DNA from 3 places in the Novosphingobium sp. BL-52-GroH genome. Region 2 is predicted to be linked to each of the others. Evidence: riboswitches for the same ligand, from Rfam matches in the RefSeq annotation. Region 2 holds a riboswitch; each other region holds the start of a gene.
What was found. A riboswitch is a leader RNA that binds a small molecule or an ion and turns the genes downstream of it on or off. The one in region 2 is predicted to bind cobalamin.

Region 1: linked by a shared signal. The riboswitch ahead of ACFFDA_RS18430 (TonB-dependent receptor plug domain-containing protein) and the one ahead of ACFFDA_RS04415 (TonB-dependent receptor plug domain-containing protein) in region 2 are both predicted to bind cobalamin.
Region 3: linked by a shared signal. The riboswitch ahead of ACFFDA_RS01795 (cobalamin biosynthesis protein CobG) and the one ahead of ACFFDA_RS04415 (TonB-dependent receptor plug domain-containing protein) in region 2 are both predicted to bind cobalamin.

What each region holds. Positions count from the first base shown of each region.
Region 1 is NZ_CP171152.1:1,232,396-1,235,956, reverse strand. Features, by position in the region: gene ACFFDA_RS18435 (cell wall hydrolase) at 1-295, opposite strand, end outside; cobalamin riboswitch at 568-773, shown strand; gene ACFFDA_RS18430 (TonB-dependent receptor plug domain-containing protein) at 877-2,757, shown strand; gene ACFFDA_RS18425 (ABC transporter substrate-binding protein) at 2,754-3,561, shown strand, end outside.
Region 2 is NZ_CP171149.1:1,026,774-1,030,334, forward strand. Features, by position in the region: gene ACFFDA_RS04415 (TonB-dependent receptor plug domain-containing protein) at 1-1,050, opposite strand, end outside; cobalamin riboswitch at 1,248-1,502, opposite strand; gene ACFFDA_RS04420 (histidine phosphatase family protein) at 1,571-2,158, opposite strand; cobalamin riboswitch at 2,157-2,302, shown strand; gene ACFFDA_RS04425 (CbtB-domain containing protein) at 2,334-2,561, shown strand; gene ACFFDA_RS04430 (CbtA family protein) at 2,569-3,318, shown strand; gene ACFFDA_RS04435 (hypothetical protein) at 3,503-3,561, shown strand, end outside.
Region 3 is NZ_CP171149.1:402,512-406,072, reverse strand. Features, by position in the region: gene map (type I methionyl aminopeptidase) at 1-267, opposite strand, end outside; gene ACFFDA_RS01800 (ParD-like family protein) at 269-475, opposite strand; cobalamin riboswitch at 637-876, shown strand; gene ACFFDA_RS01795 (cobalamin biosynthesis protein CobG) at 1,143-2,225, shown strand; gene ACFFDA_RS01790 (precorrin-8X methylmutase) at 2,225-2,854, shown strand; gene cobI (precorrin-2 C(20)-methyltransferase) at 2,851-3,561, shown strand, end outside.

The sequences.
Region 1 (3,561 bases), on a different replicon from region 2:
CAGTGTCGAGGTAGTAGAAGGCCGAGCCCGGGAAGCTGGCGCCGGCCTGCTCGAAGGGCATCGGCGAAACCGCGGTCTCGGGCGAGACGGCGTCGGCGATGGCGAAGCGCTCCCACCCGGACGGCTCGGCGAAGGCAGGCAAGGCGACCGCGGCGAGCGCGGTGACGCCGAGCGTCCAGCGGCGGCGCAGCTTGACCGGATGGTGCCGCCCGACCCCGCGCACGCGGCGGGCAAAGCGCCCCGAAAAGTCGCGCGGGCGCTCGAAGGTCTCGGTTTCCCGGAATGCACCCCGCAATCCGGCCCGGAATCCGGCGTCCGCCGTCGTAGCGGCTTCGGGTCCGGAAAGGGGGAGGGATGGGGGCACTCGAATCCTGATCCAAAGGGAGGCGCATGTCTGCACCCCCGGCCTTACCGTCTATTGCGAGTGGCGCATCCTGCCATTCGGCGTCGTCCCGTTGCGGTACAGGGTGGGCGTATAGGCTTAAGCGGTTAAGATTTGGCCCCATCGTCCCGGGCCGCGCCGGGATGGCGGATGCGCAAGCTTGCAAACCGCGCACCCTCGCCCTATCGGCGCGTCACGTCATGGGTGCCCGCAAAGCCGGGCCTAAGAGGGAAGCCGGCCGCGAATCCGGCGCTGTCCCCGCAACTGTGACCGGAGAGTCCGTCTCCACGCGCGCCACTGGCCGGATTTCCTTGCGAGGGATGGGGCTGGGAAGGCGGGGACGGGCGATGATCCGGGAGCCAGGAGACCTGCCCAGACGGTCGTTCCGCAGCCGGACGGGGTGTTCCGGGTGCAGCGAGCCCACGCGCCATGAGGAAGGGCGCAGGTGCCTCCGCCATGAACGGCGAAAACGTTCAAGGTTCGGAGGACATAGAATGAAGTACCTGTTTCTGATCGGCACCGCGCTGGCTGCGAGCACTCCTGCGATGGCGCAGGACGCGCCTTATGCCGATGAAGGCGTGATGCCGACCGCGACGCGGATCGAGCCCCTCGTCGTCACCGCCAACCGCACGCCCACCCCCATCACCCAGGTCGGCCAGTCGATCACCGTGGTCACCCGCGACGAGATCGAACGCACCCAGGCGACCACCGCGACCGACGTGCTGGCGCGCATCCCCGGCATCTCGGTGGTGCAGGCGGGTGGCTTCGGCCAGCCTTCCAGCGTGTTCGTGCGCGGCGCCGAGAACGCGCAGAGCCTCGTGCTGATCGACGGCGTGCGCATCAACGATCCGGGCGACGTCGGCGGCGGCTTCGACTTCGGCGCGCTGACCATCGGCCAGTTCGACCGCGTCGAGGAGGTGCGCGGGTCCTCGGGCGTCCTGTGGGGCAGCCGCGCGATCGGCGGCGTCATCAACTTCATCACCGAGCGCCCGACCGAGCAGTGGACCGCGCGCGCCCAGGCCGAATACGGCTGGCGCGACCGCAAGCAGGCGAGCGTCTCGGCCGCCGGCCTGATCGGTCCGGTCGGGCTGACGCTGGGCGGCAACTGGCTCAAGGGCGACGGCTTCTCCGCCTTCGACGAGCGGCGCGGCGCCACCGAGAAGGACGGCTTCGAGAGCAAGAGCGCCAACGCGCGCGCCGAGGTCGAATTGGCCGAGGGCCTGTCGGTCGATGCCGGCGGCTTCTACACCAAGGCGGACTACGACTACGACAACACCGGCGCCGATGCGCTCAACCTGGGCCGCAAGCGCGATACGCTGGGCTATGCCAACGTGCGCTACACCGGCCTCGACGACCGGCTGTCGGCGCGCGTGGGCTATGGCATCAACGACACCCGCCGCGTGTCGGACGACGCCGAGTACGGCCCCTACATCACCAACGGCCGCACCGAGCGCTTCGAAGGCCAGGTGAGCTTCGCCCCCGTCGAGATGGCCAGCGTCCAGCTTGGCGCCGAGACCGAGAAGCAGAAGTTCGACGACAACTACGGTTCCAGGGATTCGACCTCGCTCGACAGCTACTACGGCAACCTGACGCTGCGCCCGCTGACCGGGCTGACGCTGAACGGCGGCGTGCGCTACGACGACCACGAGGACTTCGGCCACAAGACCACGCTGGCCGCCAACGGCGCCTGGGTGATCGGCGAGGGCATCGACGCGCCCGTACTGCGCGCCAGCTACGGCGAGGGCTTCAAGGCGCCCTCGCTCTACCAGCTCTACCAGACCGGCACCTACTACGCGTTGAAGTCCGAAACCTCGAAGAGCTGGGACGCGGGCATCGAACAGCCCTTCGCGGCCGGAACCGGGCGCTTCACGCTGACCTACTTCGATCGCAAGACGAAGAACCTGATCGACTATACGTCGACCTACGATCCCGAGAGCGGCTTCTTCCTGGGCTACTACTACAACGTCGGGCGGGCGCGGGCGAAGGGCGTGGAACTGGGCATGCAGGTGGCGAACTGGGAAGGCTTCGACCTGAACCTCGCCGCGACCTACCTCGACGCCACCAACGAACTGACCGGCGCGCGCCTCGCCCGCCGGCCGCGTACCAACTTCTACGCCAGCCTCGACAAGGCGTGGGAAGTGGGCCTCAAGCTCGGCGCGGACTTGCGCGTCGGCGGCGGGCGCTACGACAATGCGACGAACACGCAGTACGTGGGCGGGAACGTCGTCGTCGGCCTGCGCGGCGCCTTCGCGGTGACGCCCAACGTCGAAGTCTACGGCCGGGTCGAGAACCTGTTCGACGAGCACTACGAAGTGGTGCGGACATACGGCACGGCCGGCCGCTCGGCCTATGCCGGCGTGCGCGTGAAGATGTGAGCCACGGGTCGGTCCCGGCCGGCGCGGTTCCTCCCCCGGGGGGAGAAGCCGCGCCGGAAGCCCCCGTCGTCCCGGGTTCGCCCCGGACCCGTGGGCAGGGGCCGGCTGACCTCGCGGCCGGGCCCGCCGGCCGCCGTGATCGGTCGCAGGCTGTCGCCTCGGGGCTTCGCCGTCCCGGGTCTGGCCCGCCACGACGGGGGCTCGCGGCGCTGGCGGCGCTGGCGCTCGCCGGCTGCGGCCAGGATGCACCGGTCGCAGATGCGGCCCGGCCGCGGATCGTCTCGCTCAATCCCTGTACCGACGCGGTGCTGGCCGAAGTCGCCGGCCCCGGACAGTTGCTGGCGATCTCGCACTACAGCCGCGATCCGTCGGCAACCTCGATGGACATCGCCAAGGCGCGCCGCTTCGCCACGGTGTCCGGCTCGGTGGAGGAAGTCGCCGCGCTGTCGCCCGACGTCGTGGTGGCCAGCAGCTTCCTTGCCCCCGCGACGGCGCAGGCGCTGCGCGACCTCGGCATCCGCGTGGTGCTGGAGCCGATCCCGAGCGACGTCGCGGCATCGCTGGCGCAAGTGCGCAAGCTGGCCGCGCTGACCGGCAACCGGCGCTCCGGCGAGGTCCTCGCCCGCAAGATCGAGGTCGCGCTGGCCGATGCGGCGCCGAGGCCGGGGACGGCGCCGGTGCCGGCGCTGGTCTGGCAATCGGGCGGCATCGTCGCGGGCGAGCATACCCTCATCGCCGAGCTGATGGCGCGCTCCGGCTTCGTCAATGCGGCGGCGGCGCGCGGGCTGGCCCAGGCCGACTACC
Region 2 (3,561 bases):
GAAATCGTAGCCGACAAGGTATTCCAGGCCCCGGTGCAGGTGCAGCTTGGCGACGGCGCTGCCGCCCCAGTCGCGATAGCCCCAGAAGGTGCCGGGAGGGAAATCGACGATCGGGGTGCCGAGGGGCAGCGAATTGCGGATGCGCACGTAGGCGGTCTTCCATTCGTGGAAGTAGCCCTTGAGGAAGAACTGGAAGCCGTCGTCCGCGGTGTAGTCGACGCGAACACTGGCAATCTCCTCGTTACGGTCGTTGCGGCTTTCCTTGATGCGGGTGGCGGACAGGTTGTCGAGCTTCGCTTCGGTGTGCTGGTATTGCGCGTTCAACGCGAGGTCGGGGGCGAGGTCGTACTGGTACTTGAGCCCGGCGGACCACAGGTCATAGCCCAGCTTGCGGTCGGTCAGGCTCGGCTGGTACGCGCTGTAGGGCATGTAGCCGTCCGACTGGTTGCGCGAGGCGTAGGCGACGAACCTGTGGCCGCCCATGCCGCCGCGGACATAGCCGTCGACGCTGGTGCCCGCGCGGCTGTCGACGCTGCCATTGACCTGGCCGTTGAAGTCGTCGGTGAAGCCGCGGGTGACGACGTTGATGATCCCGGCGGAGGCCTGGGTGCCGTAGAACAGGCTCTCGCCGCCCTTGAGCACCTCGATCCGCTCGATCATGCTGGCGGGCAGGGTGTCGTTGGGCGACGTGCCGCCGTAGAGGCGGTTGTTGAGGCGGATGCCGTCCAGCGTGAACAGCACGTCCTGCGTGCGCGATCCCTGCAGCGAGACGTCGACATAGGTGAATGGCCCCCCGCGCGAGCGGATGTAGAGCCCCGGTACCGCTTCCAGCGCGCGGGCGAGGTCCACCGCGCCGCTGTCCTTGACGCGCTTCTCGTCGAGCGTGGCGATGTCGCTGCCGTAGCGCGAGAGTTCCTCCGGCAAGGTCTCCTCGAGACTGCGGCCGGTGACGACGATCGCGTCGGCATCCTCGTCCGCAAGGGCGGGCGTGACGCAGGCGAGCGCGATCGATGCGGCAAGCGCGCCGCGCGAGATGGTGGCATTGAACATGAACATTCCCCTGAGCGCCTGGCGACATCAGGCAGGGGCGTGCCGCCCGGGAACGACGATCGCTCCGAACGGCCGGCGCGCACACCGGCCGGGCGCCCCTCGTCGTGGCGACCGGCATGCGCTGCCGTGCGGCCCCCGCCGCTCGTTCGTCGCTCAGACGGAAAATCACCGTGCCACGGCCACCCCCTGGGCCAAGGCATGAGCGACCAGACGCCGGCAGGTCTCCTGGCTCGCGGGTCATGGCTTGATGCACGGCCTTCCCAGGCCTCGCATGTCGCAGCGTCCGGCCCAGTGGCTGGCGGCCCGGGTCTTCCCGTCCGCACATGTACATCGCGCTCGCCGCTTACAGTTGCAGGGACAGCCTCGGATTCGAAAGGTCCGCTTGCGCGGATATCCCTCACCGTGTTCCCGTTTTAAGCCTCTTTCGAGGCACCGGCGCGATCATTTCGCCCGGGCTCGCTCGTGTAGCCTGCCCGGACGGAGCGGCGGATATCGACAGTTGCGACAGTTCGCAAGAGGGTCAATCGAGCCCTAGCGACTGCAACCGCCACCTGCCGTTGAAGGACAGCACCGTCCGCGAGAGCGGCGCCACGTCGATGGCGAGAGTGGCGGGAAGGGGAATGTCCAGCGCGTGGGCCAGCGCGGCGCGGATCGGCATCGCATGGGTGATCGCGCAGGACGTTGCCGGCGCCGCGGCTATGGCGTTGAGCCAGCGGCCGATGCGCGCCTGCACTTGCGCCATGGTCTCGCCGTCGGGCGTGCCCTGCACGGGATCGGCAAGCCAGGCAGGCAGAGCGGCCGTGTCTGCTGACGCGATCGCGTCGAAAGACCTGCCGGACCATGTCCCGTGGTCGATGTCTGCCAGCGCGGGATCGATCCGGGCGGCAAGGCCCATGGTGGCGGCAGTTTCCGCAGCTGCGCGGGAGGGCGCGTGCAGCACATCGCCTGCGAATCGCACCGGCAGGACGCACGCCGCCGCGGCGCGTCGGCCAGGCTCGTCGAGCGCGTCGTCGGGGCCGGGAAAACCGCCGCTGCGGCTTAGCGGTGTCGTGGCCGCGCAGAGCAGCAGCAGGGTCGTCGCCAGGGAAACCTCCAAAAGCGTTGCCAACTCGGCATTGACCGGATGGCCGATCGGGCCCTAAGTGGCCGGGACTTTCAGGATGGGGAAGCCGGTGAAAATCCGGCGCGGTCGCGCCACTGTAATCGACGTTCGCCGTCGAGAGCCAGACCTTCACCCTGGAATTTGTATCCCCGGGACGCGAAATCCCCTGAAGGAGCGTGACATGTCCAAGTCTGCAGCCCTGTTCGACGACAGTTTCATTCCCGTACAGGGTGGCACCGCCATCCCGGTCGAGGACATCGCCCCCTGGGCCGTGCTCGGCACGTTGCTGGCGCTCATCTTCCTCTACTTCGTCAGCACCGAGCAGGGCGCCTTCGCGCTGTTCCAGGGCATGTACGTGCACGAGTTCGTCCACGACGGACGCCATCTTCTCGGCTTCCCCTGCCACTGATCCGGCGATGACCAGGGACCTGTTGTGGCGCGGAATGCTGGCCGGCATTCTCGCGGCCCTGCTCGCCACGCTCTTCGCGCGCGCCTTCGCCGAACCGCAGATCGACCTTGCCATCGGTGTCGAGCAATCGCACGCGGCACATCATATGAGCGGGCCAGCGCCCGCTGCCGAGCCGGAGGAGGAACTCGTCAGCCGCTCGACGCAGAAGGGCGCCGGGCTGTTGACCGCCATGGCGCTCTACGGTGCGGCGGTAGGCGGCATCTTCGCGCTGGTCTTCGCCTATGGCTATGGCCGCTTCGGCGCGGCCGGGCCGCGCAGCCTGGCGCTGCTGATGGCGGGGCTGGTGTTCCTGCTGGTGGTCGTCGTGCCGGCCATCAAGTATCCGCAGACGCCGCCCGCGGTGGGTAAGCACGAGACGGTTGGCCTGCGCACGGCGGCCTACTTCGCGATGATCGTCCTCTCGCTGGGCGCGGCGGTGATCGCCGGCAAGGTGCGCGCGGTCCTTGCGGCGCGGTCCGGGCGCGGGTTCGATGCGACGCTGCTGGCGGTCGGCAGCTATTGCGCGATCGTCGGCCTGGGGCAGTTCCTGCTGCCCACCGTGGACGAAGTTCCGGCCGATTTTCCGGCGACGCTGCTGTGGAATTTCCGCGTCGCCTCCATCGGCACGCAATTCCTCCTGTGGGCGACGATCGGCATCGCCTTCGGGCTATGGGCGGAGACCGTGCTCAAGCGACAGGGTGCTTCGCCCGCGCGCTGAAATCCGCTCCCTGTCGGCAGGCCGGTCCGGGCGCGCCCCGGGCCGTGCGGGCAGGAGCGATAATCGCTGGCCTAGGGCTCGATGATCGGTCACCTTGCGCATGCCCATCCTGGCAGGAGTATGCGTGTACCGCTCAACGTTGATCGCCGTCAGTGCAATCGTTTCCGCCACGCCCTGCGCGGCCATGGCGGAGTCTCCGCGAGACCTGCTGACGACCGCAGCTTTCCAGGCGGCGGACAAGTC
Region 3 (3,561 bases), 620 kb from region 2:
GTCGCCGTCGCGGATGATCTCTGCGGGATCGGGCACGCCATGGCAGACGACATGGTTGATCGAGCAGTTCAGAACGTACTTGAAGCCGTATTGCCCCTTGCTCGCCGGGCGCGCGGCTAAGTCCACGGTGATGAACCGCTCGACCAAGTCGTTGACCTCCATCGTCGAGCGGCCGGCCAGGTCCTGCCCGTCCAGCATCTCGAAAACCGATGCGAGCAGTTTTCCTGAGGTGCGCATGAGCGCCAGTTCGTCGGGGGTCTTGACCATGTCAGGCGGCCATCGCGCCAGCCACGCGCACTCTGGCCACCTCGAACTGCATCTTGACGACATCGTTGAAGGACATGGTGGGATTGGCCTCGGCAAGCATCCCGATCTTCATCCAGAACTCGGCCTGCGCATTGATGGACCGGCACATGACGGTGCTGGCCTTGCGGGCCTCCTCGTGAAGCTCGTCGTCGATTTTCACTATGCCCATAAGACCTCGGCAAGACGTTGCGTATACGGTTCATATACGTTCCGTATCGTGACGGTCAATTCTCCCGCAAAAGTTTCCCGCGCTCGATGACGGATGAGCTTGCAGCAGGGCCGATCGAAAGCTAGCGGGCGATGATCGGGGTGCTTCCGTTTCGGAAAAGGCCCCGATACGATCGCGCGGGTGCCTCGAGAGGGGCTTAAAAGGGAACGCGGCGGGATGGCGGCTGTCATCCCGATCCGAGGCTGTCCCTGCAACTGTAAGCGGCGAGCGGGATGCCGGGACTTCTCCTTCGGAGAAGTCGGCCACTGGGTGACCTTGCGCGATGCGCACGATCCCGGGAAGGCTGCGCATCGAGCTTCGACCCGCGAGCCAGGAGACCTGCCGGCGCATCGGTCGCTCTTGCCCTGGTCCAGGGATAGGCCAAGGCTCGGTACTCCGCGTGAGCGACGAACCCGTGCGGCTGGGGCTGCATCGGTGTGCAGGGACGGGCGTGATTCACGCCCGCCCGTCGTTGCGCACGGACCGACATTCGTCGGCAAGCCCCGGTCATCGTCGCCGTGCGTGAGTGGGATCGTATATGCGCGCGTCGCCGACCGGGCCGACTGGCGGTACATCAGGATCGGAGGGATTTGCCGTGCGCGGCTGGTGCCCGACCGCGTGGCGCCCGATGGCGGCCGGCGACGGGCTGATCGTGCGCATCCGCCCGCGCCTTGCCCGGCTGTCGCGCGGGCAGGTCGCGGGGCTGTGCACATTGGCCGACCGGTTCGGCAATGGCATGATCGACGTGACCAGCCGCGCCAATCTTCAGGTCCGCGGCGTTGCGGAAACGGGCTGGGCGGCCTTGCTGGAAGGGCTCTGCGCGCTCGACCTGGTCGACCCGGAGCCGACCATCGAGCAGCGGCGCAACGTGCTCGTCGCACCCGACTGGATCGAAGGCGACGCGACCTGGCAGGTGGCAACGGACCTGGCGGCGCGGCTGCACCTGCTCCCCGATCTTCCGGCCAAGGCGGGTTTCGCGATAGATGCGGGCGTCGCGCCGGTGCTGGCCGACGTTCCGGCCGATTTCCGGATCGAACGCGCCGCAAGCGGCGGCCTCCTCCTGCGCGCCCAGGGCCGGGCGACGGGTATCGCCGTCCCGCCCGACGAAGCCGCCGATGCGCTGGTGGCGCTTGCCGCCTGGTTCGTCGCGACCGGCGGGATGGAGGCGGGCCGCATGGCCCGTCACCGCGCCGACCTGCCTTCGTGGGCGACGGGGGGCGAGCGGGGGGCACCACCTCGAGCGGCGCTCGTGCCTGGGCGTCACGTCCTCGGGCCGGTTCGGGGGGTGCCGTTCGGCAGCACCAGCGCTGCGGCGCTGGCTGCGCTGATGGAATGCTCGCAAGCGACGGCGATGCGGGTGACGCCGTGGCGCGTGCTGCTGCTCGAAGGGGGAAAGCCCGTCGAGATGTCGGGTTTCGTCGACGATGCGTCGCACTGCGCGATGCGCGCCGAAGCCTGCCCCGGCCTGCCTCTGTGTCCGCAGGCGACGGTGGCCACGCGTGCCCTTGCGTTGCGGCTGGCGCCGCACGTCGGCGGCCGGCTGCACGTCTCGGGCTGCGCCAAGGGGTGCGCGCATGGCGGCGCGGCGGCCGTCACGCTGACCGGACGCGAGGGTCGCTTCGACCTCGGACGCGACGCCCGCGCTGGTGATCCCCCCGTCGAATCCGGGCTCGACCCGGAAGACCTGCTCGCCCGTTTCGGAGCCGAATGATGCCACATGCCTATGAAACCGACGGTGCCGCGATCTACCGCCAGTCCTTTGCGACCATCCGCGCCGAAGCCGACCTGGCCCGATTTTCCACCCTCGAGGAGCGGATCGCGGTCCGCATGATCCATGCTGCCGGCCTCGTCGACCTCGCCGGGTCGATCCGCTTCTCGCCCGGCTTCGCACAGGCCGCCATCAATGCCCTCGCGCGCGGGGCACCCGTCCTGTGCGATGCCCACATGGTGTCCGAAGGGATCACCCGCGCGCGGCTGCCGGCCGGCAATGCGGTGATCTGCACGCTGAGGGACGCCGCCGTGCCGGGGCTGGCCCGGACGCTGTCGAACACCCGCTCGGCCGCGGCGCTGGAGCTGTGGCGCCCGCACCTCAAAGGGGCGGTCGTAGGTATCGGCAACGCACCGACGGCCCTGTTCCACCTTCTGAACATGCTGGAGGACCCGGATTGCCCGCGCCCCGCCGCGATCATCGGCTGTCCGGTCGGCTTCGTCGGCGCGATGGAATCGAAGGCGGCGCTGTGGGCGGCGCCGCCGGTGCCCTGCTGTATCGTCGAAGGGCGGATGGGCGGCAGCGCGATCACGGTCGCCGCAATCAATGCCATCGCGAGCCGCTCGGAATGACTGTCGGCACCATCCACGGGGTGGGCCTGGGCCCTGGCGCGCAGGACCTGCTGAGCGTGCGCGCGGACCGGCTGGTGCGCGAGGCCCGGCACGTCGCCTATTTTCGCAAGTCCGGCCGGCCGGGACAGGCGCGCCGTATCGTAGAGGGCATGTTGCGCGCCGACGTGGTCGAGTTCCCGATGGAATACCCGGTGACCACCGAAATCCCGCTTGCCGACCCGCGCTACAACGCCTGCCTCTCGGAGTTCTATGCCGCTTGCACCGCGCACTTGGGCGGGCTGGCGGGCGGCGGCGAGGACGTCGTGGTGCTGTGCGAGGGCGATCCGTTCTTCTACGGCTCGTTCATGCACCTTTACACGCGGCTGGCGGGCTCGGTGCCGTTACGGGTGGTGCCGGGCATCACCGGCATGTCCGGCGCGTGGACGGCCAGTGGCGCGCCGATGACCTGGGGCGACGACGTGCTGACAGTGCTCATGGCGACGCTGCCTGAAGAGGATCTCGCCCGCCGCATCCGCGACACCGACGCGCTGGTGGTGATGAAGATCGGCCGCAACCTCGACAAGCTGCGCCGCGCCGTCGCTGCCGCCGGGCGCGAGGGAGAGGCCTGGCTTGTCGAGCACGCGGCGATGGCCGACCAGCGCGTCACGCCCTTGCGCGAGGCGCTGGCGGTGACGCCCTATTTCTCGATTCTGCTCATCCACGGCAAG